Regions from separate parts of the Synechococcus sp. PROS-U-1 genome, predicted to be linked through region 4. Evidence: predicted binding sites of a transcription regulator. Region 4 holds the regulator's gene; each other region holds the start of a gene.
What was found. Region 4 encodes NtcA, which controls nitrogen genes in cyanobacteria. Its sites were predicted from a motif close to GTANCNNNNGNTAC; they were not measured.
Positions count from the first base shown of each region.

Region 1: the regulator NtcA is predicted to act here: its motif matches at 2,268-2,281, upstream of SynPROSU1_RS13500 (circularly permuted type 2 ATP-grasp protein).
Region 2: the regulator NtcA is predicted to act here: its motif matches at 3,617-3,630, upstream of SynPROSU1_RS14170 (DUF4278 domain-containing protein).
Region 3: the regulator NtcA is predicted to act here: its motif matches at 3,450-3,463, upstream of SynPROSU1_RS05860 (DUF4278 domain-containing protein).

Region 1 is NZ_CP047951.1:2,510,116-2,515,971, forward strand. It holds gene SynPROSU1_RS13490 (aspartate carbamoyltransferase) at 1-339, opposite strand, end outside; gene SynPROSU1_RS14105 (hypothetical protein) at 501-629, opposite strand; gene SynPROSU1_RS13495 (sodium:solute symporter family protein) at 647-2,077, opposite strand; gene SynPROSU1_RS13500 (circularly permuted type 2 ATP-grasp protein) at 2,393-3,868, shown strand; gene SynPROSU1_RS13505 (alpha-E domain-containing protein) at 3,862-4,857, shown strand; gene SynPROSU1_RS13510 (transglutaminase family protein) at 4,830-5,729, shown strand; gene SynPROSU1_RS13515 (redox protein) at 5,717-5,856, opposite strand, start outside.
Region 2 is NZ_CP047951.1:1,764,289-1,770,144, reverse strand. It holds gene pepN (aminopeptidase N) at 1-2,226, shown strand, start outside; gene SynPROSU1_RS09860 (TFIIB-type zinc finger domain-containing protein) at 2,216-2,425, opposite strand; gene SynPROSU1_RS09855 (hypothetical protein) at 2,465-2,734, opposite strand; gene SynPROSU1_RS09850 (hypothetical protein) at 2,743-2,940, opposite strand; gene SynPROSU1_RS09845 (hypothetical protein) at 2,979-3,143, shown strand; gene SynPROSU1_RS14170 (DUF4278 domain-containing protein) at 3,388-3,555, opposite strand; gene SynPROSU1_RS09835 (hypothetical protein) at 3,804-5,240, shown strand; gene SynPROSU1_RS13870 (hypothetical protein) at 5,305-5,673, opposite strand.
Region 3 is NZ_CP047951.1:1,069,372-1,075,227, forward strand. It holds gene SynPROSU1_RS05850 (fatty acid desaturase) at 1-475, opposite strand, end outside; gene SynPROSU1_RS05855 (LysR family transcriptional regulator) at 1,058-1,945, shown strand; gene SynPROSU1_RS05860 (DUF4278 domain-containing protein) at 3,202-3,369, opposite strand; gene psbA (photosystem II q(b) protein) at 3,729-4,808, opposite strand; gene SynPROSU1_RS05870 (HD domain-containing protein) at 5,287-5,856, opposite strand, start outside.
Region 4 is NZ_CP047951.1:339,196-345,051, reverse strand. It holds gene thyX (FAD-dependent thymidylate synthase) at 1-268, shown strand, start outside; gene dcd (dCTP deaminase) at 280-873, opposite strand; gene SynPROSU1_RS01680 (cob(I)yrinic acid a,c-diamide adenosyltransferase) at 873-1,472, opposite strand; gene rph (ribonuclease PH) at 1,618-2,361, shown strand; gene ntcA (global nitrogen regulator NtcA) at 2,420-3,136, shown strand; gene SynPROSU1_RS01665 (DUF3084 domain-containing protein) at 3,164-4,315, shown strand; gene SynPROSU1_RS01660 (resolvase) at 4,312-4,752, shown strand; gene SynPROSU1_RS01655 (DUF3146 family protein) at 4,736-4,993, opposite strand; gene pth (aminoacyl-tRNA hydrolase) at 4,993-5,610, opposite strand; gene SynPROSU1_RS01645 (TatA/E family twin arginine-targeting protein translocase) at 5,625-5,855, opposite strand.

The sequences.
Region 1 (5,856 bases), 410 kb from region 4:
ATGCCAAGCGCTGTCAAAAGACAGGCGGGTGCGGGTGCTCGGCTCGTAAAACGCGTTGATCAGAATCTTGCCGGTCAGGGGCGTGTTGTGACGGCAATACCGATCTGGATTGCTCTCGAACTTCGCCGCCAGCCGAAACACCTGCAACAAGGCCTCGGGTCGAAACGGTTGGATCGACACCACATGCTGATTCACCAGATCCAGCAACGGCTCTCCGTCCTCGGCAATCGCAGCCAGCAGCTCCTGGGGTTGGTTCTGGCCATAGACATCGGGACCCATCGGCTGAAACCGAATCTGTACCGACGTGGCGTCCACAACTGCTGAATTGGCCTGTGCCATAGCGGGATCAGATCAACACTCTGTTTGCCAAACCAAGTGCTAAATCCAGGAACTACATCTTTTACCGGTAACAACAACAACACCCCTTCGTCCACAAAGAAGCAGGTTCTTAAGCAAAGATCCCGAAAAAATGTTCAGCTGGTTACTAACACTTGCAGCCGTCACCACACACGACCGTTCCGCCACTCAACCCACCAAATCAGTAACAAGACGAACACAGACAACACCAAGGCAAGCTGACTGGCCACCAGCAGAAACTGAAAACCGGAGAGTCCAACGAGGCTGGTCATCAAAAGAAGACTTTGGATCATCCCTCCTCCTGCAACAAAGTGAAGTCAAACCGTTCCGGCCACGTGCGACTGCCGATCAGCATCACGACTGCTGACACGGCCGCCGAAAACACAGCGGCGCAGTAAGGCGCTATCAGCACATAAGCGAGCAGGCCAACAACGCTGCCGGCGAGCATGGCCGCAATGGCAGCCGTGCGATTGGCCGTGCGCCAGTACAGGCCGCAGGCCACAGGCCAGACCGTGGAGGCCACCAGGGCACCGGTGAAGAACAGCACCGACGCCAAAGAATCCAGCCGCGGCCAGGACAGCGCCAGCGTGACGACCGCCAACCCCACCACCATCAGCCGCGCAGCCTGCTTCAGCTGCAGGTCACTGGCTTGGGGCCGCAACAGGCGGAAGTACACATCCTCCGCCAGAAGATCGGCGGTGGATGCCAACAGCGAATCCAGGGTGGAGGTGAGCGACGCAAACACCACCACAAACACCAGAGCAGCGCCGCCGGCTCCAAGCAGATCAGCCGCCATCACTGGAAACACCATGTTCACTTGCTCGAGAGGCAACTCACGCGCCAAGGCCACCAGGCCGATGGAGCCCGTCACCATCGGCACGCTCATCCAGGCGACCCCCCCCAACACAAATGACGTCATCACCACCGAGCGACGGCTTGCGAAAACCCGAGACCACCAGATGTTGTTGTGAAACACCTCGCCCATCGAGAACAGGGCGGAATTCCACGCGATCAACAAACCGGCAGGCAACAGCAGATCGAGCCGATCGGGATGCCGGGCGAGCAACGAGGCATGCACCTCGGGCATCGGGAATTGCCGGAAGGCGAGCACCGCCACCACCGCCAGCAGCACCATGATCAAAAGCGACTGGATGAAATCGGTGCCGATCACGGCCCGCATCCCGCCGAACAGGGTGTAAAGCGTGGCGACACCAATCACCACCACCATCCCCACGTGGTAATTGAAGCCTGAAAGGGCCTGCAGCAGCAGTCCGGCACCCATCGCCTGGGTCATCAGAAAACCCAGGGTGTAAATAGCGGTGATCACCATGAACACCCACCACGCCAGGCGCCCGTAACGCAACCGAATGAAATCGCCGCTGGTGCGCCCGTTGGGCATCAGCTGCTTGATCCGCGAAGCCAGGGGGGCAAACAGGATCAGTCCAAGCCCTGCCAGGGCATAGCTGAACATGCCCCAAAGCCCGGTCTTGTAGCCGAATTCAGGGGCAAGCAACGTGGTGTTGCCGGTGACCCAGGAGGCCATCAACGTGGCGGTGCTCAGGGCCAGCCCGATGTTGCGCCCCGCCAGCATGTAGTCATCGGCATTGCCTTGACCGCGCCGACCCCAAGCAATCCCGAGGGCAACCCAGAGAACGGAGAACAACACCACCAGCGCCCAGGCGATCCCGGGCTGGAGGAAGGGAACCGAGTCAGCGGACATCCGTCGACCCCCTGCGGTTCCAATAAAGATGTCCGCGCAGAATCATCACCACAGTTGCCACGGTTACGGCTGCACCGAGGGCAAAGATCAGTCGCGCCCAGAGCAATTCATCCAAAGCGAAGACCCTTTGAACTCCAGAAACAGATAAGCAAAGGAGTCTTCCCCGCCTGGCCCTTCGCCCTCGATTCAGGTGCCTTCGGATACGCAAACATCAAGCAATCAGCGCCCTGTCACCTGAAATTGCGGAATATGTAGCAACTACAACCCGAGGGGGTTGGGGCGACGCCTTGGATGAAATGTGCCCAGACCATCGGAATGTTCACCGACTACAAACCCACGGTCGGGTTCGACGAATATTTCTGCAGTGAAACGGCGAGGCCTCGCGACGATCTGGCAACGCTGCTTGCATCGCTGGGGCAGATGGGATTGCCCGAGCTCAACCGCAGTCATGCCTCCGCCAGCCAGCTGCTGCGTCGCCTCGGTGCCACGTTCCGCCTGAACGATTCCGGCCTGAAGGGCAGTGAACGGATTCTTCCTTTCGATCCCTTGCCCCGACTGATCGGCCGCAGCGACTGGATCAACCTGGAGCGGGGACTACTGCAACGCCTGGAAGCCATCGACTGCTTCCTCGCCGACATCTATGGCCCCCAGCAGATCCTCAAGGACGGTGTGATCCCGCGGGAAGACGTGGAAAGTTCCTCCGGCTGGCGACCTCAGATGCAGGGCATCAGCCTGCCCCTCAACCGCTGGTGCCACATCTCCGGACTCGACCTGATCCGCGACGGCAATGGCACCTGGCGTGTCCTGGAAGACAACCTGCGCTGCCCGTCAGGGGTGGCCTACTTCCTCGAGAATCGTCGGGTGATGAAACGGTTGTTCCCTGGCCTGTTCGAGGGCCGTGCCGTTCAACCGATCGACGCCTATCCCTCCCATCTGCTGCGCACCCTTCAGGACCTGGCGCCCTGGAGTGAAAGCCCTCGCGTGGCAATCCTGACGCCCGGGGTGTTCAACAGCGCCTATTTCGAACACAGCTATCTGGCCCAGCAGATGGGCATTGCACTGGTTGAGGGACGCGACCTGGTCTGCGACAACGGCCGGGTGTGGATGCGCAGCACCAACGGGCTCAAGCCCGTGGATGTGATCTACCGCCGTATCGACGACGATTTTCTCGATCCCACCGTGTTCCGGCAGGACTCGATGCTGGGGGTGCCGGGCCTGATCGACGTGCTTAGGCAAGGACGGGTTGCCATCGCCAATGCCCCCGGCACCGGCGTCGCCGACGACAAGCTGATCTACGCCCATGTGCCGGCAATGATCCGCTACTACCTCGATGAGGAGCCGATCATCGAGAACGTTCCCACCTATCTCTGTGCCCGGCCCGACGATCAGCGCTATGTGCTCGACCACCTCGAACAACTGGTGGTGAAATCGGTGGCGGAAGCCGGGGGCTACGGAATGCTGATCGGCCCCCAGGCCAGCCGATCGGAACTGGCTGACTTCGACACCAAAATCCGTGCGAATCCCCGCAACTTCATCGCGCAGCCCACACTGCAGCTCTCCACCGTGCCATCCCTCAGTGACGGTGAGCTGTATCCCTGCCACGTGGATCTGCGCCCCTATGTGCTGCGCGGCTCAAACAGCTGGGTGAGCCCTGGTGGGCTGACGCGCGTGGCCCTCAAGCGGGGCTCACTGGTGGTGAATTCGTCCCAGGGGGGCGGCTGTAAGGACACCTGGATCGTCGACGACCAACGGATGTCGGCACCGCAGCCAAAGGAGGCTGTGCCGTGTTGAGTCGCGTTGCCGATTCGCTCTACTGGATCAACCGCTATCTGGAACGCGCCGAAAACGTCTCACGTTTTCTGGAAGTGAGTGAAGCGATGGCGCTGGACAGTCCTCCAGGGAGCGCAGAACCATGGTTGCCGTTGGTGGAGGTGACAGGAGATCGGAACCGCTTCGACGCGGCCTATCCCGATGCCACTCCCAAACAAGTGGTGCGCTTCCTACTGCTGGACCGCAGCAATCCCAACAGCATCGTGAGCTGCATTGCGATGGCTCGGGAAAATGCAAGGCAGATCAGGGATGTGATCACCACGGAAATGTGGGAGCAGATCAATGATCTGCACTGGAGCTTGCAAGACGACGAAGACATCTGGCGGGAACCCGTGCAGGAGCAACTGCAGATCATCCGCCGCGGCTGCCAGCTTGTGTACGGGATCACCGACACCACACTGAGCCGCGATCTGAGCTGGCTATTCAGCCAGCTGGGACGTCTGATCGAACGCGCTGACAAAACATCCCGCATCCTCGACGTCAAATACTTCCTGCTGCTGCCGTCCACCGAGGAGGTCGGCGGGGTGCTGGATGAACTGCAGTGGATCACCCTGCTGCGCACGGCGGGCGCGTATCAGATGTACCGCCAAAGCGTCCAACAAGCGATCAGCCCCGCATCGGTGGCCCGCTTTTTGCTGCTGGATCCATTCTTTCCTCGGTCGGTGCGCTACTGCCTCCAGGGCATCAGCGACACCTTGCAACAGATCCAACAGCACCCGAGCCAAGACACGCCAGACGATCTCGACTGCTTACGCGGACAGCTCCTGGCCCGCTGGAGCTACGTAAGGATCGACAACCTGATCGAATCCGGTCTGCATGAAGCGATTGACCGGCTTCAACAGGACCTCAACCAACTCCACAACCTGCTCCAGACCCGCTACTTCACCAGCGCTGACCTCCGTTCCACCCCCACCGATCCCGCATGCGCGCTCTCATCGTTCACCGCCTGACGTATCGGTATGACGCCCCGGTGAATCTGGGGGAGCATCGCCTCTGTCTGCGGCCCCGGGGGCAGGGGTTCCAGACCCTGCTGGACCATCACCTCTACGTGCTGCCGGAACCGGAACAACGTCGGGAACTGGTGGCCGCCAGCGGCGACGAAATCCAACGGCTCCGCTTTCTCGGCAGCACCGATGAACTGATCTTTGAGGCCCGCAGCCTGGTGGAGACCCGGTCGGCACCACCGCTGCAAAGCTGCTTCAACGGACTCGAACCTCCACTGCCCTACCCGCAGGGGCAACTCAACGGCGATCTGCAGGGCGCCCTAAAGGGTTGGTTGCCGAATGGCCAGCACGAACCCGCAGCCATCGACCTCACCCAGGAAGCGCTGATGGGCAGCAACCAACAGACCCTGGCCTTTCTGAAGCAACTCATTGAACTGATTCAAGAGAGGGTGAAATACACCCAACGCCATATGGGGCCGGCCTGGCCAGCGGGCCGAACCCTGCGCGAGCGGATCGGCTCTTGCCGAGATCTGGCCATGCTGATGGTGGCCTGCTGCCGCGTAGTGGGTCTTCCGGCCCGATTCGTGAGCGGCTATCAACTGCAGCAACCTCCCCCGGAGGAGTACGACCTCCATGCCTGGGCGGAGGTCTACCTGCCGGGAGCGGGCTGGCGAGGCTTTGACCCCAGTGCCGGCACGGAGGTCAACGATCGCTATGTGGTGCTGGCCACCTCCTCCAAGCCGGAACTCACCGCGGCCGTAAGCGGCAGCTTCAGCGGTCCCCCCGGAACAAGCAGTGAGCTGAACTGGCAGATTCAGATCAACGAAGAAGCCTCCGAACCGGAGAACTCACAACGCAAGCTGGTTCAGGCTGCCTGAAGCAGAGGTTCCACCCCGTGCAACTGGGGCTTCAGAGCAGAAATATGGGTTGCCGCCATCAAGGCCGGGATCTTGGCGCTGTTGTAGACGCGAAATTCCCGCACAAGAGAGACGCCTTCCTGACGAA
Region 2 (5,856 bases), 1.2 Mb from region 4:
CGGCGCATCAGCCTGCACCCCGATCGTCCGGATGTGCTGAGCCGTTGGCAGGTGCGGATTGAGGCCAACAGCAGCACGTGTCCTGTGCTTCTCAGCAATGGCAATGCCGTTCAGGACGAGCGCGTCGGCACTGATCGTCATGCTGTGACCTGGGACGATCCGTTCCCCAAACCCTCCTATCTGTTTGCCCTGGTGGCAGGAGACCTCAGGGAGATTCGTGATCACTACACAACGGCGTCGGGCCGGCAGGTCACCCTGCGATTGCATGTGGAGGAGGGAGATGAACCGTTCACGGCCCACGCCATGGCGTCGTTGAAGCGATCCATGGGCTGGGATGAGTCTGTTTACAACCTCGAGTACGACCTTGATGAGTACAACATTGTTGCCGTCCGTCACTTCAATATGGGAGCGATGGAAAACAAAAGTCTGAATATCTTCAATTCAAAGCTTGTTCTCGCCGACGCGGTAACGGCAACCGACGCCGAGCTCGAACGAATTGAAAGTGTGATTGCCCACGAATATTTTCATAACTGGAGTGGCAATCGCATTACATGTAGGGATTGGTTTCAGCTTTCGCTCAAAGAAGGGCTGACCGTCTTTCGTGATCAATGTTTTACTGCAGATCTGCATTCTGAAGCGGTGAAGCGCATTGAAGATGTTGCGATGCTGCGCAACACCCAATTCCGAGAGGATGCAGGCCCCACTGCCCATCCGGTGAAGCCATCGGAATACCAGGCGATCGATAACTTCTACACAACAACCATTTATGAAAAAGGCGCGGAATTGATCCGCATGCTCCACACCCTGCTTGGTCCTGAGCGGTTCATGCAGGGAATGGAGGTGTACGTGCAACGTTTTGATGGCACGGCTGCCACAACGGAAGACTTTGTTCAGGCGATCGCCGATGGAGCCACCAGACAGGGAGAACCCCTGGGATTTGATCTGGAGCGGTTTCAGCGCTGGTACCACCAGGCCGGAACGCCGGAACTCAGGGTTGAACGGCACTGGAATTCCTCACTTGGCCAGTTGACCGTCGACTTGCGCCAGTCGACGCCCCCCACGCCGGGACAGGCTGAAAAGTTGCCGCTCGTACTGCCGATCGCCATGGCGCTGGTCGGAGATCAGGGCCGTGTTGGTGAGGAAGAGCTGCTCGTGATGGAGGGCGAGCACGCCAGCATCACTCTGCAGGGCCAGCCTGGTGATAATGCCCCTGCACTATCCATGCTGCGGCGGTTCTCGGCGCCGGTCCATGTGCGTCTGGACCAGTCACTGGAGGAGTGCCTGCAATTGTTGTCTTCGGATGATGACCCCTTCTGCCGTTGGGATGCGGCCCAGCGTTTGGCGCGTCAGGTGCTTCTGGCGCGGGCTGAAAACCAGCCGAATCATGCCGTGGAGGAGGCTCTGATTCAGGCCCTGGAACAGAGGATCACCGCCTATGTCGGTGGTGATGGCATGGACCTGGCGGTGCTGCTTGCGCTTCCCGGACTGGCAGAACTGGAGGCGTTGCAATCGCCGGTGGATCCGTTGTTGCTCGATCAGGCGTTCCGGGATTGGACCCAGGAGATGGGTGTCCGGTTGCAACCGTCTCTGCGACGACTCCTGGACCTGGCGCGGGCTGACTGGGCTCTGGCCTGGCCAGCCGGCCAGGGAGGCCGTGCACTGACAGCGTTGGCTTGGCGTTGGCTTGCAGCTGCTGGGGATGCCTCGGTTCAGGCTGAAGCGCTGGCGGCGGTCTCCGGCCCTTCGATGACCCTCGCGCGGGGAGCATTGCGCGCTTTGCTGCCCCACGAGAGCGCTGAGCGTGAGCAAGCGATGGCCCTGTTTTACGACCGTTGGCAGGACAAACCCGTCATCCTTGACGCCTGGTTTGCGATGGAAGCGTCGGCCCCACGGCCGAATGCTCTTGAGCGGGTTCAGCAGCTTTTGGAGCACCCACGCTTTGATCCGCTTGCCCCCAATTCCCTGCGCGCCGTTCTGGGCGGATTCACCTCCAATGTGCCGGCCTTTCATGCCACCGATGGCAGTGGTTACCGGTTCATGGCTGGGCAGATTGCTGCGGTCGATTCCCGGAATCCGATCACGGCCTCACGGATGGCCAAGGTGTTCAGTCGTTGCAGCAGTTACGGTCCCGAACGCCAGAGGGTCATGCGTCAGGCCATCGACCAGCTGGCGTGCCAGCCGCTCTCAGCCAATACGGCGGAGGTGGTTCAGTTGCTCATGACGTGATCACGACAAGCATGATGACGGCCAGTAGCACGATCACCAGCCAGCGGCGTCGATGGCTGCGCCCGCTGCTCCGGGGCGTTGGCCGCGTGGGTCGAGTTCCTGCCGCGAGACCGCAGTTTTGACAGACCAGCCGACCGGCCATGGATCGGTCGGCACGAAACCGACGGCTTCCGCAGTTCTGGCAGACGTTGACGGCCAAGGTCTTTCAATCAGCGTTCCACCAGCTTGCCTGGCTTCGTCAGTCTCGTTCCCAGCCATCGCAGCCTGCTTTCGAGCGCTGTCGCTTTGTGCGTCGGTAACTGTCGGTCTGTTTGGCAAGAGCCTCGCTGGCAGCAGCAACGGCTGTGCTGTCGTCGCTTCCAGCAATGAAGGCCCGATTGATCGCCATGGCGTTGCCAAGTCGATTGAGCACCTGATCCATCAACTGACATTCATCAAATTCGGCGTGCACCGCAGCTGGTAACCCCAGCAGCACCAAGGCCAAGGATGGAGCAAGCAAGCCTTTCATTGATTCGCTCAGGGGCTGTAGATGATCGTGCACTGATAGCGGCTGCTGAACCCCACATCAATGCTCTTGCAGGTTGTGTCGGTGATCGTCGCCCCTTTCGGGATCGCGCGCATGGCTTCCCCTGTGGCGAATTGCTCCGACGCCCCCTGGGCTGTGGCCCGATTCCCGCCTGCCAGTGCCGTGGTGCTCCACAGGATTGTGGCCATCAACAGAGCCGCATGTCGCATGACGAGATCCTGTCGTGATGTCTTCGGTTTACACAGAGCGCGCCTGTATGACAGCTGCGGTGGGGTTCAGCAGCCGCCGCGACACCAGCGCTGGTTCTGCGGTTTTGCTTCAGTGCTGGCGCCGGTTTCCGGATTCAGTCCGGGCAGCGGAGGTGGAGGCAGAAGCGTTGCAGGCTGGATAGGCAGACGTCGCGTTCCCCATTTGGCATCAAATGGAACGATCACAAGGCGAATTGGCTCCGCACTTCGAACCGGAAATGACAGCGCACATGACGCGACCAGAACGGTGATCAGAAGTCTCATCCGACCATCTTTGCCGATCTTGGACCGTGATGCCGTAGCCCCTGCTGCCCCGTCAGAGCTCAGACCATAAAAAAAGCGGCCTCAACAACCGCTTGCGGGAGAGCAGGGATGGCAGAAGCCTGTTCAGGCTCTCGAATAGGAGACGCCTCGATAGGTCAGAACAACAGAATTCCGAACAGCTTTGTTTGGTTCGGATCGATAGGTTTTCCCCATATATTTGAGTTGAATCGTAGGCTTGGAAGATGTCTTTTCTGACTTTGCATATTTGTTCCCTAAGAAAGTAAGTTCCACGGTGAGTTTAGGGGTGAATAAAATCTTTTCGAGTTCTACATGGTGGCTGAAGCCTTGCAAGGTTCCACTGGATACCTCATTCTTTAGCCATTGTGAAAATCGCGTTAGGTTGATACATTTTTCATTGCCCTGGCTTGTGCTCCCAGGGGCGTTGGTCCGTTTTGCTTGATTGAGGCTTTGGGTTTGTTGAGGTTGTTGGTTGAAATAAACAGTTATTGTCTTTCTGATTGCGAAGGCAATTGCTCTCCATGGTTTTAGTTGGAGATATCGTTGTTACATCGAGCTGGGACTCGCTGTGTGTATCCTCGGCTTTATCGATGCTGGTTGAGAAAATGGATTGGCGGAAGACCACGCATTGGTTCAACTGTTATGCGAATAGTCATGCAACAGTTGTGACCTTGATTGGCCACTTTCTTCTTGATCGAATTTCTTCTAATTTGCTTGAAGCAGCGCCTCAACTCAGACCGTTGACACTTTCTGGTCAAACATGGGGTGAGCCGCCATTTGAAAAGGTGGTTGGTGGTAATGAAGATCTTGAATGGTTAATACGTCATCCCGAATCGTATCGAAATGCGGTGTGTATCCTTGAGCCGGCTGAGCATGTTGGTCAAAATATAATTCAAGAAAATGTGCGTGCTTCTAGCAATATTGCCCACTTGTGTCGCATGATTGCTGATTGCGATTCTGTCCTTTTCCCGCTTTGGCAAACAGGTGGGTTGAATCAAGAGATGTTGGGTCATGTTCTCGAGTCTTCGCTCGCGGTTTTTGTTGAAGGTGGTTACCCAACTGCAAAGGATGCATCCAGCTTTGATCATCAGGCGATTGGGTTGGAGGGCCTGCATGAGGTTGTTGAATCTTTGCTTCTCGCCCGATGTCATAAAAGTTCCCCACACATTTATATTTGCATTGGTCATCAATTGGTAGCTCAATCACATGTGAATTTACTGAAGAAAGCCGTTGTTGATGTTCGGCTTAAGTTGGCCAGTATTCTTGATGCTGAGTCTTATCAGTACCAGTCACTGATGGAGATCTGTGCTGAGATTGAGTCGGTCGGTGTTGATTTGAAAGTTGTCAAGGATGGTCGTGTTATTGCGAATGGATGGAACGATCCTCTTTTTGCAGTCGCCCTCAACGAACAGCCAGAGGTTGGTCATTGTGAGCTTCAGCATTATGCCCATGATGGAACGCATCCATCCGAGAGCTTCAAGCGTCTTCTTGTGAAGCATGATGAAACCTGTGATCGCTATAACGGAATTGTTGAGCAGTCAATTTCCTATGAGAAGAACCTCAATATCGTGATGTTCCATAGCGATGAGGTGAATGAAGAAGCGATTCTTTTCGTCAATTGGGCATATTCGAGATTGCATGAAACTCTGCGTTCTGCGAGAAGAACGATCGCTCTTTCTGAATTGTCATGGTTGCTCGATCTTCCCTCGTCAGTTGAAATTCTCTGCTCTACTAGCTCCGACGGCAAGACCTGCACGGAAGTTGCTGCGACCTGTATCAGCTATGTCGATGATGAATCCAGTGAAGTGCGCCGTTCATTCAGTTTTCAGTTCCATCCGGAACTTTTGGATGACCTGAGAGAATTTCATCTTGCCGGTGAGCCAGATTATTCAACATTGAAAACTGACGATGGTGTCAGGATGTTGATGCGAGTTCTTCAGGAAAGCCTGATGGATTGAAATTGTAAGTTCTCCACTATTGATGATCAAAAGACCCGGTCAACAGGGGCAAGATCTTCTCGATTTAGCTCTCATTACACCGTTGGCATGCAGTAACTCTGTCTTTGTGGTTTTCAGGTAGTGTCAGTCGAAAGGGGTCGATGTCAAACTCGTAGCCACATGAACACCTAACGTGGTACCTCAGCTTTTTTGATTTGGTTAGTTTTTTGATTAGGGTGATATTTCCGTAAGTTTGTTCTGGCTTGAATCGATCAAGCTTTGTACGTTCTTCCGAGGCATTTTTGACCTTCGCTTTGTAAAGCGCATTACGGACGGAGTTTTCACTCCCTTTGCCAAGAATTTTGGGGATCTGGAGGATGGATCGTCCCTCCTTCAGATACAGACGCTTGATCTCTTCGATCTCGGCGCTTGTGAAACCAGACTTCTTGCCCATCTGCTTCCTCACGTTGCTTTGAGTCTCTCAGGTCATGGGCAAGGGTGATGCATACAAACCAGGACTGGGCCGGGATTGCTGGGGAGGATGTCCGGTCCCAAGGCTCCACCGTGCTGTCGTGCTGGCCGAAGGAAGGGGACCGCCTGGGTTCGGTTGTACGTGCCCTCGTTGCTACGCCAGTTA
Region 3 (5,856 bases), 730 kb from region 4:
AATAATAGAAGCCACCCGGTAGCGCCATGAGTGGGTGGTGGATTGTCGTGTAGATCCTTTGCTCTTTGCGGCTGAGATTTAGGAATTCGTCCAGGCTCAGAAAATCAGCAACCCCTCGATAGCGTTCCCAGTCTCCGTTTGTTTTGTGATGATAAGCGTGGTCAATGGACCAGGACAGCTGCGGAACCGCATTGATGACGCCAAAAAGGAATCCAAAGATCCGATTCAGTCTTGGGGTTTCAAACAATGATCCATGGCCGCAATCATGCATTAATGAAAAACTTCTCAGTGAAAAAAGGCTGAGAATGATTAGAAAAGGTGGAGTGAGCCAGGGGGAGATCTCTGTGGCTTGAAGCATCAGCCACCACAACAGCCCATAGGGAATCAGGGTATTGCTGATCTGAATGAGAGCTTTTCGATTGCTGCGTGTCGTAAAAGGCTTCAGGCAGAAGTCTTGATAGGACGGTGATTCCATTGGGAGTCGTTCAGGAGAGTTCGAATTCGTCGCGGCGGCGCGCCAGTTGTTGCAGGGCTTCCTCTGGGGCAACTTTCAAGGCCTTGAGATGCAGCACCAACGGTTCATTTGCAACGTCCAACCAGGCCATGGCATCTGCTGAAGGGTTATAGGTCTGAAGTGCTCTTTTGATTTGAAGCCTGCTTTGCTTGCAAGGCAAGTTGCTGATGGAGTTTTCAGCCTCTGCGCTTGTGAAGTAAGACGGCTCAACGAGGCATGCCTCAGTGCTCCATGGCCACGGACCCGCTTCTTCTGCCATTGTGAGAGTACGGATCCGGACCATTCCTCGGCCATGTTCCTGGAACCCTTGCAAGGCCCACGCACCCACCAAGAGGCTGTTTTCCTTAAGCCAGCTTGCCATGCTCCCTTTTGTTGGCAGCTGAAGGCTCGGAAGTTTTGGCCAGGTGGTTTTTCTGTTCAAAGGCATGCAACAGGCAATGCGTTTGCGCTAGGCATAAATATTGTCTATTGCGATTCGTTGAAAGTAAAATGTTTATTCTTCATTGATTCATGAATGCTGCTCATGAGCATGTTCTCCAGAGGTTGCATCTGCAGATCATTGTTGAAGTAGAAAGGCGTGGTTCTTTGACTGCTGCTGCTGATGCCCTTTCATTAACACAGTCAGCCCTGAGTCATTCCATCAAGAAACTGGAAAAGCAGCTTGGAGCGTTGATTTGGGTGCGTGATGGTCGGCAACTCTGTCTGACTCAGGCAGGACGTTATCTTCACTCCTTGGCTGGGAGGGTTTTGCCTCAGTTATCGCTTGCAGAGGATCATCTTGGCCAATTTTCTGCTGGTGTTCGAGGTACATTGCGGGTTGGAATGGAGTGTCATCCCTGTTATCAGTGGTTGCTCAATGTGACAGATCCGTACCTAAGGGCTTATCCAGATGTTGATATTGATGTGATTCAAAAATTTCAATTTGGTGGTCTCGATGCTTTGCTAAATCATGAAATAGATATGCTCGTTACTCCTGATCCTGTATTGAAGCCAGGGCTTCAGTTTGAGCCAGTGTTTGATTACGAGCAGGTCTTGGTAGTGTCAGATCAACATCGTTTGTCTGCCAATGATTGGGTGACACCCGAGGATTTGCAATCTGAGATCCTGATTTCTTACCCCGTACCCTTAGAGCGCCTGGACATTTACCGAAGCTTTTTTACTCCAGCCGGGTTCTTGCCAGCTCTGCACAAGCGGATTGAAACCACTGACATGATTTTGCAAATGGTGTCTTGCGCACGTGGCGTCGCGGCACTGCCCCGTTGGCTCGCTGAACGCTATGCCGCTTCGATGAGCCTTACGGTGCTCCGGCTTGGGCAGAGCGGCATCGCCAAGCAGATTCATTTGGGCATGCGCAAGGTGGATGCATCCGTCGACTACATCGCGGGCTTTGTTGACCTTGCACGAAGCATGGAGAACTCTGTTGAGGTTTGACATCCCATGGCTTTGCATCTCGACAGATTGTTTTGACTTAATCCGTCTGGATTGTTTGATCCGAGATCGCGCTGCGTTCAGGCTGTGCTCTGTGGTGCTTTATATCGCTGTGGTTTGTGACCTGACCCTGGCCTGTTCCATTCCTCTGCAGAATCACTGCATTGATGGGGAGCGTGGTGGCTGGAGCTGGTGTGAATCCTGCTGATCAGTTCTGGGGTTTCTGGTCGCTGCTGCCACTTGGCTACCAGTTACAGGAACAGACCTGAGGGGCTTGTCCCTCGTTTTTTGTGCAACTGGGATTATTCATGAGCAACTCGCGATAATGCAGAGGATCGATTTAGTTCGCCTCCTATGCAATTAGGGGCCTGCCGTGACGAACGATTGAGGTCACTTCGTTAGTGGTCGCGTCAACCACCATGTAAGTGCACATCAGCGCCTTCGACTTTGTGCGGGCACAAAGGTAAGCCCTGAATTCCGTTTGGAAGTAAAGCTCTTTGACCCAACGGTCGGGAGCTTCTTGCTTGACGACGTTGTACACGGCTCTTACCTGGACCCTTGCTTTAGCAATGCCTTTGATGCGTCATTGCAAACCACGGAATTTCCGCTGTTTAGGCTCCAGCACTTATCCAACGAGTCGGTCATCTTCAGCCAGGATCGCTTTCCCTTTTGAAATCCTCAGCACCTCACCTGAGTTGCCGGGACTTTCGTACATGACTCGATAGAGCCCGCAAGTATTCAGTGATTTGGCTCGGGCGTTGGTGAAAGCCTTGAACTCAGTCTCGAAGCACTGCTCTTGAAACCAAATGTCGTGCCCATCGCTTCGTTCAACGCAGAACATCATCTTTATCCCTTGAGGCTCTCAGCTTGGAGAGGGCAGAGCTGCTCGCTTGCTATCTCCAAATGAGCTTCGGGATCATGTCTTTAGTTGGCGACAAGTGAGCAAGGGACCCAGTCAGCCTTAGGAGCCCAGCTCGTCAATGGCACATCATGTTCTTTGTCTGAGTATGTGAATTGATCACCCTGACGAAATCGCTGTTCACATGGAAGACGGCAGGAATCCTGACGGGAGTGAAGCTGGCAACACTGGCAGCCGTACTTGGCCTTGCTCGTGCGGGGTTTCTTCCTCAGTGGTTTCCGCATTGGGGTTAGCCCGCTTCAGGATCTCTGCCCAATTCTTTTGGCAGGCTCGGAGCTGCCTCAGTGGCAAAAAGAAACCCCCGCTGAAGGCAGAGGTTTGGAGTTTGATTAAGCCCTGATCACTTGGTGTAAGAAGCGCCTCGGTAGGTCAGGCTTGGATGGGCATTGTGAGCGACTTCTTCGCGGCATGTGTTGTAATGCTCGCGGCGGTAGGTCAGCTCGACACAAGCTTTGGGCGAGGCTGCTTGAGCTTCGTAGGAGTGACCTCTATAGAGAAGACCAGTCATGGTTAGTTCCTCAGAAAATTCCAAGTCCCCGTTCCGTGGCTTGGAGTGTCTGCGCCCCTTCGAACGGGGGTGAACGTTGTGTAGTGGTTGCTACAAATAAAATATACGCCTAAGTCAACCCCTGGGTCCCCAGCCTTGCCCGGTTTCAGGAGCCCACCCCATTTACTCCTGTCGCGACCGCGTGATGACTCGCCTGTATGGAGTTAGGTCAGGCGGTGCCTGTTGGGCAACTCGATCGCCGTTGATTGGCCACTTTGATTTTGCAGACACACCAAAAAGCCCCCTCCGAGGAGGGGGCTTTCCGATTCAGTTGATCTGAATCGTTTTTGCTGTTCCGAATGGAACAGGTTGATTCCAGATCAACCGATGGCGGGAGCCTGCAGAGCCACAGGAGTGGACTCAGCAGCAGCCAGGTCGAGGGGGAAGTTGTGAGCGTTGCGCTCGTGCATCACTTCCATGCCGAGGCCGGCACGGTTCAACACGTCGGCCCAGGTGTTCAGGACACGGCCCTGACCATCAAGGATGGACTGGTTGAAGTTGAAGCCGTTCAGGTTGAAGGCCATGGTTGACACGCCAAGGGCGGTGAACCAGATGCCGACAACAGGCCAGGCAGCCAGGAAGAAGTGAAGGCTACGGCTGTTGTTGAAGGAGGCGTATTGGAAGATCAGGCGACCGAAGTAACCGTGGGCAGCCACGATGTTGTAGGTCTCTTCCTCTTGGCCAAACTTGTAGCCGTAGTTCTGGGACTCGCTCTCGGTGGTTTCACGCACCAGGGAGGAGGTCACCAGGGAGCCGTGCATGGCGGAGAACAAGCTGCCGCCGAAGACACCTGCGACGCCCATCATGTGGAAGGGGTGCATCAGGATGTTGTGCTCGGCCTGGAACACCAACATGTAGTTGAAGGTGCCAGAGATGCCCAGGGGCATTGCGTCAGAGAAAGAACCCTGACCGAAGGGGTAAACCAGGAAGACAGCGGAGGCTGCAGCGACAGGTGCGCTGTAGGCAACGCAGATCCAGGGGCGCATGCCCAGGCGGTAGGAGAGTTCCCACTCGCGACCCATGTAGGCGTAGATGCCGATGAGGAAGTGGAAAATAACCAGCTGGAAGGGGCCGCCGTTGTACAGCCACTCATCGAGGGAAGCAGCTTCCCAGATGGGGTAGAAGTGCAGGCCGATGGCGTTTGAAGAAGGAACAACAGCACCAGAGATGATGTTGTTTCCGTAGATCAGGGAGCCAGCGACAGGCTCGCGGATGCCATCGATGTCAACCGGAGGTGCGGCGACGAAGGCGATGACGAAACAGATGGTGGCAGCCAACAGAGTTGGGATCATCAGCACACCGAACCAACCGACATACAGACGGTTGTTGGTGGAGGTGACCCACTCGCAGAAGGCCTGCCAGCTGGAAGCGCCGGAGCGCTGCTGGAGGGTGGTGGTCATGAGAACGGAAAGGAGCCGGTAGGACGAATCCCGGTGGCAGATAAGAAAGGTCGGTTAACCCGACAGCGTCAATGTAAAGGAAGTTTGCGGTGCCGACATGGCGCCCAGCCCGAGCACTCCTGATGAGATCGATAGGCCCGGCTTATCAGCTAATCAGCGGTGTGCGTTGAGCTTGGAATCTGTGCGTTCTTTGCATCCGGTTGCTTGCCGTTTGCGAATAGCGATTGGGATGAAGAAATAGGCCTGAAGAATGGCCTGTTCCCTTCCTCTGCAGAATCACTGCATTGACAGGGAGTGTGGTGGCTGGAGCTGGTGTGAATCCTGCGGATCAGCGCTGGGGTTTCTGGCCGCTGCTGCCACTTAGCTCTTTGCCACAAGAACAGGTCTGAGGGACTCGTCCCTGATTTGTCCCTGGAATTTTGTGCAACTGGGATCAATGGTGTGCAACTCAGGGAGCTGAACTCGCTTGAATCCTTCTCTACAGGAGATGGTCCAAGACCACCTGCCCGTAGGCATCCAAGTCGGGCACTTCAACCCCATGAACCTTGGCCCGGTCGTCCCAGCGCCGCAGGGCCATGGCATCGTCCATCCCCTCTAGGGCCAACAGCCGCATCGCTTCTGAACGACTCAGCTCTCCGCCCTGGACGGCGAAACTGCGTTTTGACGCATCCGACAGCCCCGCGTAATACGTCTCATCCAGGGAGCACAGCAGCCGCTTGGCTGAGACATGCCGCTGTACGGGAGCAACAACCTGCGTGGGGAAGAACACCGAGAGTGCTCGGGCTGCGACGGCCTCATGGGCGCAGTCTTGATCGAGGAAATCCTTTTGCTCATCGTGTTCATCGATCATCAGATGGCCGATGTCATGAAGCAGTGATGCCACTACCAGGTGGGGCTGCTGCGACTCCTGTTGGGCCAAATGCGCTGTCTGCAGAGCATGTTCCAGCTGCGTCACCGATGGGTCGTAGCTGGATTGGCCATGGGTATGGAGATAGGCGAAGAGCAGATCAACGCGCTCTTCGCGACTCCCCGCTTGCATGGATTTCAT
Region 4 (5,856 bases):
CGCCGAGCGCTACAGGGATCTTCTGAAGGCCGGCTTCTCCGAGGAGCACGCCCGCGGCATCCTTCCTTTCGACTACCGGCAGCACTTCGTGGTGAGCTTCAGCTTGCGCGCTTTTCTCCACTTCATGGATCTGCGCGCCAAGCTCGATGCTCAGCTGGAGATCCGCCAGCTCTGCGATCTGATGTGGCCCCACATGGTGGAGTGGGCTCCTGAATTTGCGGCCTGGTATGAAAAAAGCAGACTTCACAGGGCGCGACTGGCCCCTTAAACCCGAACGCTCTAGACCTTGGCCAGCGTGACCCGTTCAGGCTGATGCTGGTACTTGCCTTGCCGATCGCTGTAGGTCGTTGAGCAGGGATCGCCTTCAAAAAACAGCAGCTGACAGATCCCTTCATCGGCATAGATCCGGCAGTCAGCACCCGAGCTGTTGCTGAATTCAAGGGTGAGGTGACCCTCCCAGCCGGCTTCCGCCGGGGTGGTGTTCACAATGATTCCCAGGCGGGCATAGGTGCTCTTGCCCAAGCAGATCACCGTGATGTTGGGGGGAACCCGCATCTTTTCCAGCGCTACACCAAGCCCATAGGAGTGAGCCGGAAGAATGAAATAGCGGCCGTCCTCATCTTCATGAAGAGGGGTGGGCTCAAGATTGGCCGGATTGAACCGCTTGGGATTCATCACCGTGCCGGGCACGTGCCGGAAGATCAGAAATTCCTGGGGGGACAGGCGCAGGTCGTAGCCATAGGAGGAGCAACCAAAACTAAGCACGGGACGCAGCTTTTGCTCCGGATCCAGATGACGGACAAGGCCGTTCTGGAATGGCTCGATCATTCCCTGCCCGGCCTGTTCAGTGATCCAGCGATCGCACTTGAGCATCAGAAACCTCGGCGCAACTCCGTGACTTGGTCTGCCATCTCCACCACACCGGCGGGGATCGCAGGTCCAGTGATGATCACATCCATCGAAGCGGGCCGCTGCTCGAGGGCTTCAATCACGTCCGCCTCATCCAGGTATCCAAAGGCCACAGCAAGCCCGATTTCATCCAACACCAGCTGATCGAGATCGCCCTGGATCAGATGCTGACGGCAGATGGACCAAACCGCGGCCACCGCCTCCGCACCTCCAGGGTGGCCCGGCGAGGAGAGGCAAAGGGGTACCTCGGGCCGTAGCCAAACCAGGCCACCGCAGAGTTGAACGCGTCCTGCAGGCCCCTGCTGCACGCCCCCTTTGAGGAACTGACTGATCAGCACCCGACTGCCCAGACCGGCGGCCCGCATCGCTTGACTAAGAACACTGGCAAAGCTGCCGCGGTAGGGCGCGGTGTGCACCTGCAGCTGGCCTTCGGGAGCCACCAGGACGAGCGGTGGAGGATCGGAGACAGGTGGAAGAGGTCTGAGGCCAGCCCGCTGCAAAGCCTGCTGATCCCGATCCAGGGAGTCCTGGAACGCTTGGGGGTCGGCAAGGCTTGTGGTCATCACTGCAACATCCGTCCGGGCAACCCCGGCAAGACCTTGAATGTAGCGGCGAGTTGACATTCCACAAGGGGATTGACACCACCCATGGTGTCTGGAAAGGGCAAGAACCACCCGCCTGCGAGGCTTGAAGAACTGCACACCACCGATGAGCCAACCGCTTGAAAGCCGCACTGATGGCCGCAGTCCCCAGCAGTTGCGACCGTTCTCGGTGACCTGGAATCCCATGGGTTTTGCCTTGAGCTCCCTTGTGGTTCACACAGGCAGAACCGCTGTTCTCTGCAGCGTCTGCCTCGAGGAGAACGTTCCCCGCTGGCGCAAAGGGGAAGGGTTGGGATGGCTCAGCGCCGAATACCGGCTACTGCCGGGATCCACGCCACAGCGGCAATCTCGGGAGCTGATGAAACTGTCGGGCCGCACACAGGAGATTCAACGGTTGATCGGCCGAAGCCTGCGGGCCGTGATCGATATGAAGCGCCTGGGGGAGCGCACGCTGCTGATCGACTGCGATGTGATCCAGGCCGACGCCGGCACCCGGACGGCCTCCATCACCGGGGCTTGGCTCGCCCTTGAGCAGGCCTGCCTCTCACTCGTGGATCAGGGACTCCTGGAACAATCGCCGCTGGTCGACCAGGTCGCCGCCGTGTCCGTCGGCCTGGTGGATGGCAAGGCGTTACTGGATCTGGATTACAGCGAAGACAGCAGAGCTGAGGTCGATCTCAATGTTGTGCAGGCTGGAGATGGTCGCCTGCTGGAGATCCAGGGGACTGCGGAGGGAGCGCCCTTCAGCCGCAGCCAGCTCAATGAATTACTGGATCTGGCTGAGCCTGGATTGACATCATTAATGCAAGCGCAACGCCAAGCCATCAACGAGCACACCAGCGTTAGGTAATAACCGCTACACGGCGGCAACGGCTTGCTCCGTAGCTTCGCCTCACCAGGGGGTTGTTATGACAAGTAGCCGAGGTTTCAGCCGATACACCCCCCAGATGGTGGCTCCAGCTCCCAGTGCAGAACCCGCCAACCGCTCTCTGCTGGAGATCATTCGGGATCTCGACGGCGCCAGTAGTGAATTGGTAGACCGCAACAAGACCATCTTTTTCCCGGGGGATCCCGCCGAACGGGTTTACCTGATTCGCCGCGGAGCCGTCCGCCTCTCCCGCGTTTATGAGTCAGGGGAAGAGATCACGGTGGCGCTGCTGCGCGAGAACAGCCTGTTTGGCGTGCTGTCGTTGCTGACCGGTCAACGATCCGATCGCTTCTATCACGCCGTGGCCTTCACCAGAGTGGAGATGGTGACAGCGCCGGCGACATCCGTAAAGGCGGCGATCGAGGCAGACACGAGCGTTGGCCTGCGCTTGCTACAGGGTCTGTCCAGTCGGATTCTTCAGACCGAAACGATGATCGAAACCCTGACCCACAGGGACATGTCATCGCGGCTGGTGAGCTTCCTGCTTGTGCTGTGCAGGGATTTCGGCGTAGCGGATGAGCTGGGAATCACGATCGACCTGCGCCTGTCCCATCAGGCCATCGCCGAAGCGATTGGCTCAACGCGCGTCACAATCACGCGTCTGCTGGGAGACTTGCGTCAATCCGGTCTGGTTCAGATTGACCGCAAAAAAATCACTGTTCTGGATCCGATCGCTCTGGCCAAACGATTCAGTTAGGCAGCAGGTTGAGCAACAGGTGCAGCCATGAGCGGCTGGGCACTGATCCTGGTTCTGCTGGTGCTCGGGGGCGTGCTGTCGACCCTGGGAGACCGGTTGGGCAGTCGCGTCGGCAAGGCCCGCCTGAGTCTGTTCAAGATGCGCCCGCGTCGGACTGCCGTTCTGATCACGGTGTTGACCGGCAGCCTGATCAGCGCACTGTCGCTCGGCGTGCTTCTGATGGTGAGCCGCCAGCTTCGGGTGGGCCTGTTTGAACTGGATGCCCTTCAGGCGAGGCTGCAGGACAGCCGGCGGCAGCTCGATGCAGCCGAACGGGAACGGCAAGAAACCCGAACGGAAACCAACCGGATCGCCGCTGAGCTCAAGCAGTCACAGCAACGGGCGGATACCTTGCGTCGCGAACTGGCTCCCTTGCAGAACGAACGCGCCCAACTCGAGGCAGAACGCGAACGGCTGAGCCGGGATATCGCTGCTCGCGATGCCGATATCCAGCGCACGGAAGCCGAATTAAACAGCGTGCGAAACCGGATCAGATCCGGTGAACAGGAACTCAAGGAACTTGAACGCAATCTGGTCGCCCTCCGACGTGGATCGGTTGTTATTAGCAGCGGGCAGACCTTGGCGAGAGCGACGGTTCGCCTCGATGCTCCGGGTCAAGCGAAACAGGCTGTCGACAGGCTGTTGCAAGAGGCCAATGTCAACGCGTACGGCAAGGTCAGGCCCGGTGAAGCACCCAAACGACAGCTGATCCGCGTTCCCCGCAGCGACGTGGAACGCCTGCAGACCATCCTCCGTAAACCAGATACCTGGGTGATCTCACTGCGCTCCGCCACCAATGTGCTGCGCGGCGAAACGGCGGTCTATGCCTTCCCCGAGGTGCGCCCGAACCGCCCGGTGGCCCAAAACGGTGACGTGCTGGCGACCACCACACTGCAACCCAATGAACGCACACCGGAGGGCATTCTCACGCGGCTGAACCTTCTCTTGGCCTCGGCCTATGCCGAGGTGCAACGGCGAGGATCCCTCACCGAGGGACTGCAGTTCGATGGAGCAGCACTGTCCCAACTCGCCGAGACATTGATTGAGGGACCCAGCCAAAGTGTGGTCTTGAAGGTGATTGCATCAGGGGGCAGCGCCAGCGCCGATCCTGTCGTCGTTACGGTTGAAGCATCCCCATGAAACGGGTGGCCGTGCTCGACCCAGGCCGCTGCAAGTGTGGCCTTGTACTGGCCGATCTTCACCTTGGCCTTGTGCTCGAGGGGCATGTTTTGGCTCCAGAAGCCGTGGAGCCCTGGCTGGAGCTGTGGAATCAAGACCAACTTCTGGACGGCATCCTGATCGGCGATGGCACCGGATGCCAAGCGTGGATCAAGCGGCTGGAGCGCTTGGGCAGCCTCACCGTGATTCCAGAGCGGGGAACAACCCTGCGTGCACGAGAGCGTTACTGGATGCTGTGGCCAGCGCGGGGATGGCGACGAATGCTGCCGACAGGGCTGCGCATTCCACCGGTGGACCTGGATGCTGTTGCCGCCCTTGTGATGCTGGAGGAGCACCTGCAGTGCCAACTTCGATGGCCGGAACCTGCACCCACGTTCTCGCTCAGAACCTGGCCCTGACCATGAAGGTGTAATCGCCTCCCGGTTCAAGTCTGTAATCGGAGCGCACCAGGAACCGCCGCAAAGCATCTTCAATCAGGGCGCGTCCCAAGGACGGCTCCACCAACAGCTCACCGCGGTCAAACGCCCAGGAGAACTGCCACTCGAACCCCCCAGCCGAGACCTCACCCTCAACACACTGCGCCTGAAAGCATTGGCGGAGCACCCGCAAATGGGCGGTTGTCGCCGGAAGAGCCGGCATCAGTCACCGGCCTCCAGGTCGTAGCGAAACCCGTTAATCCAAGTCCCAGCACGCTCGAAGTTCTGACGCTGAAGACGTTCAATCCCCTCCAAAACAGCGTCCAGCACAGCTACCACACAGGGTTGCTCCAGCTTGCTGAAGGGTCCGAGCACATGTGACACCGTTCGGGCTCGACGCTCGGCAGGGTTGTCAGCCGGTGCGCCGATGCCGATGCGAAGTCTCGGGAAGACCTGAGTCCCGAGATGCTGAATGGTGCTGCGCAATCCGTTATGGCCACCAGCGCTGCCCTGAGCACGAAGCCGCAAACGACCGAGGGGAAGGTCCATGTCGTCCACAAGCACCAGCAGTTGGTGGGGCTCCAGATCAAACCAATCGAGAGCAGCGCGGATCGCCCGACCGCTGTCATTCATATAGGTCTGCGGCATCAGCAGACGCAATCGCTGGTCACCACAACCTGTATCAGCAGCAAAACCATGCAACTTGGCTTGCTGCCGAAAACTAAATCCGGATCGCTCAGACAAGAGCTCTAGAGCCATAAAACCGATGTTGTGGCGCGTGCCCGCGTATTTCGTGCCCGGGTTCCCCAGCCCTACCACCAGCTTGAGATCAGTGGTCATGCCGCTACAGCGATTCAGTCACTGGGGGGAAGTTCTTCTGCCGGCTTGGGAGCGTCTTCGGAGACCTCCGGATCAGCCATCGCTTTATTGATCTCGCGTTCAAATTCCTTCGACGCCGATTGGAAACCCTTCAGGGTTTTTCCAAGGGTGCGCCCAAGTTCCGGCAAACGTTTCGGCCCGAAGACCAAAAGCGCTACGGCGCCGATAACCGCCATTTCGGGGAGACCGACACCGAAGATGTTCATG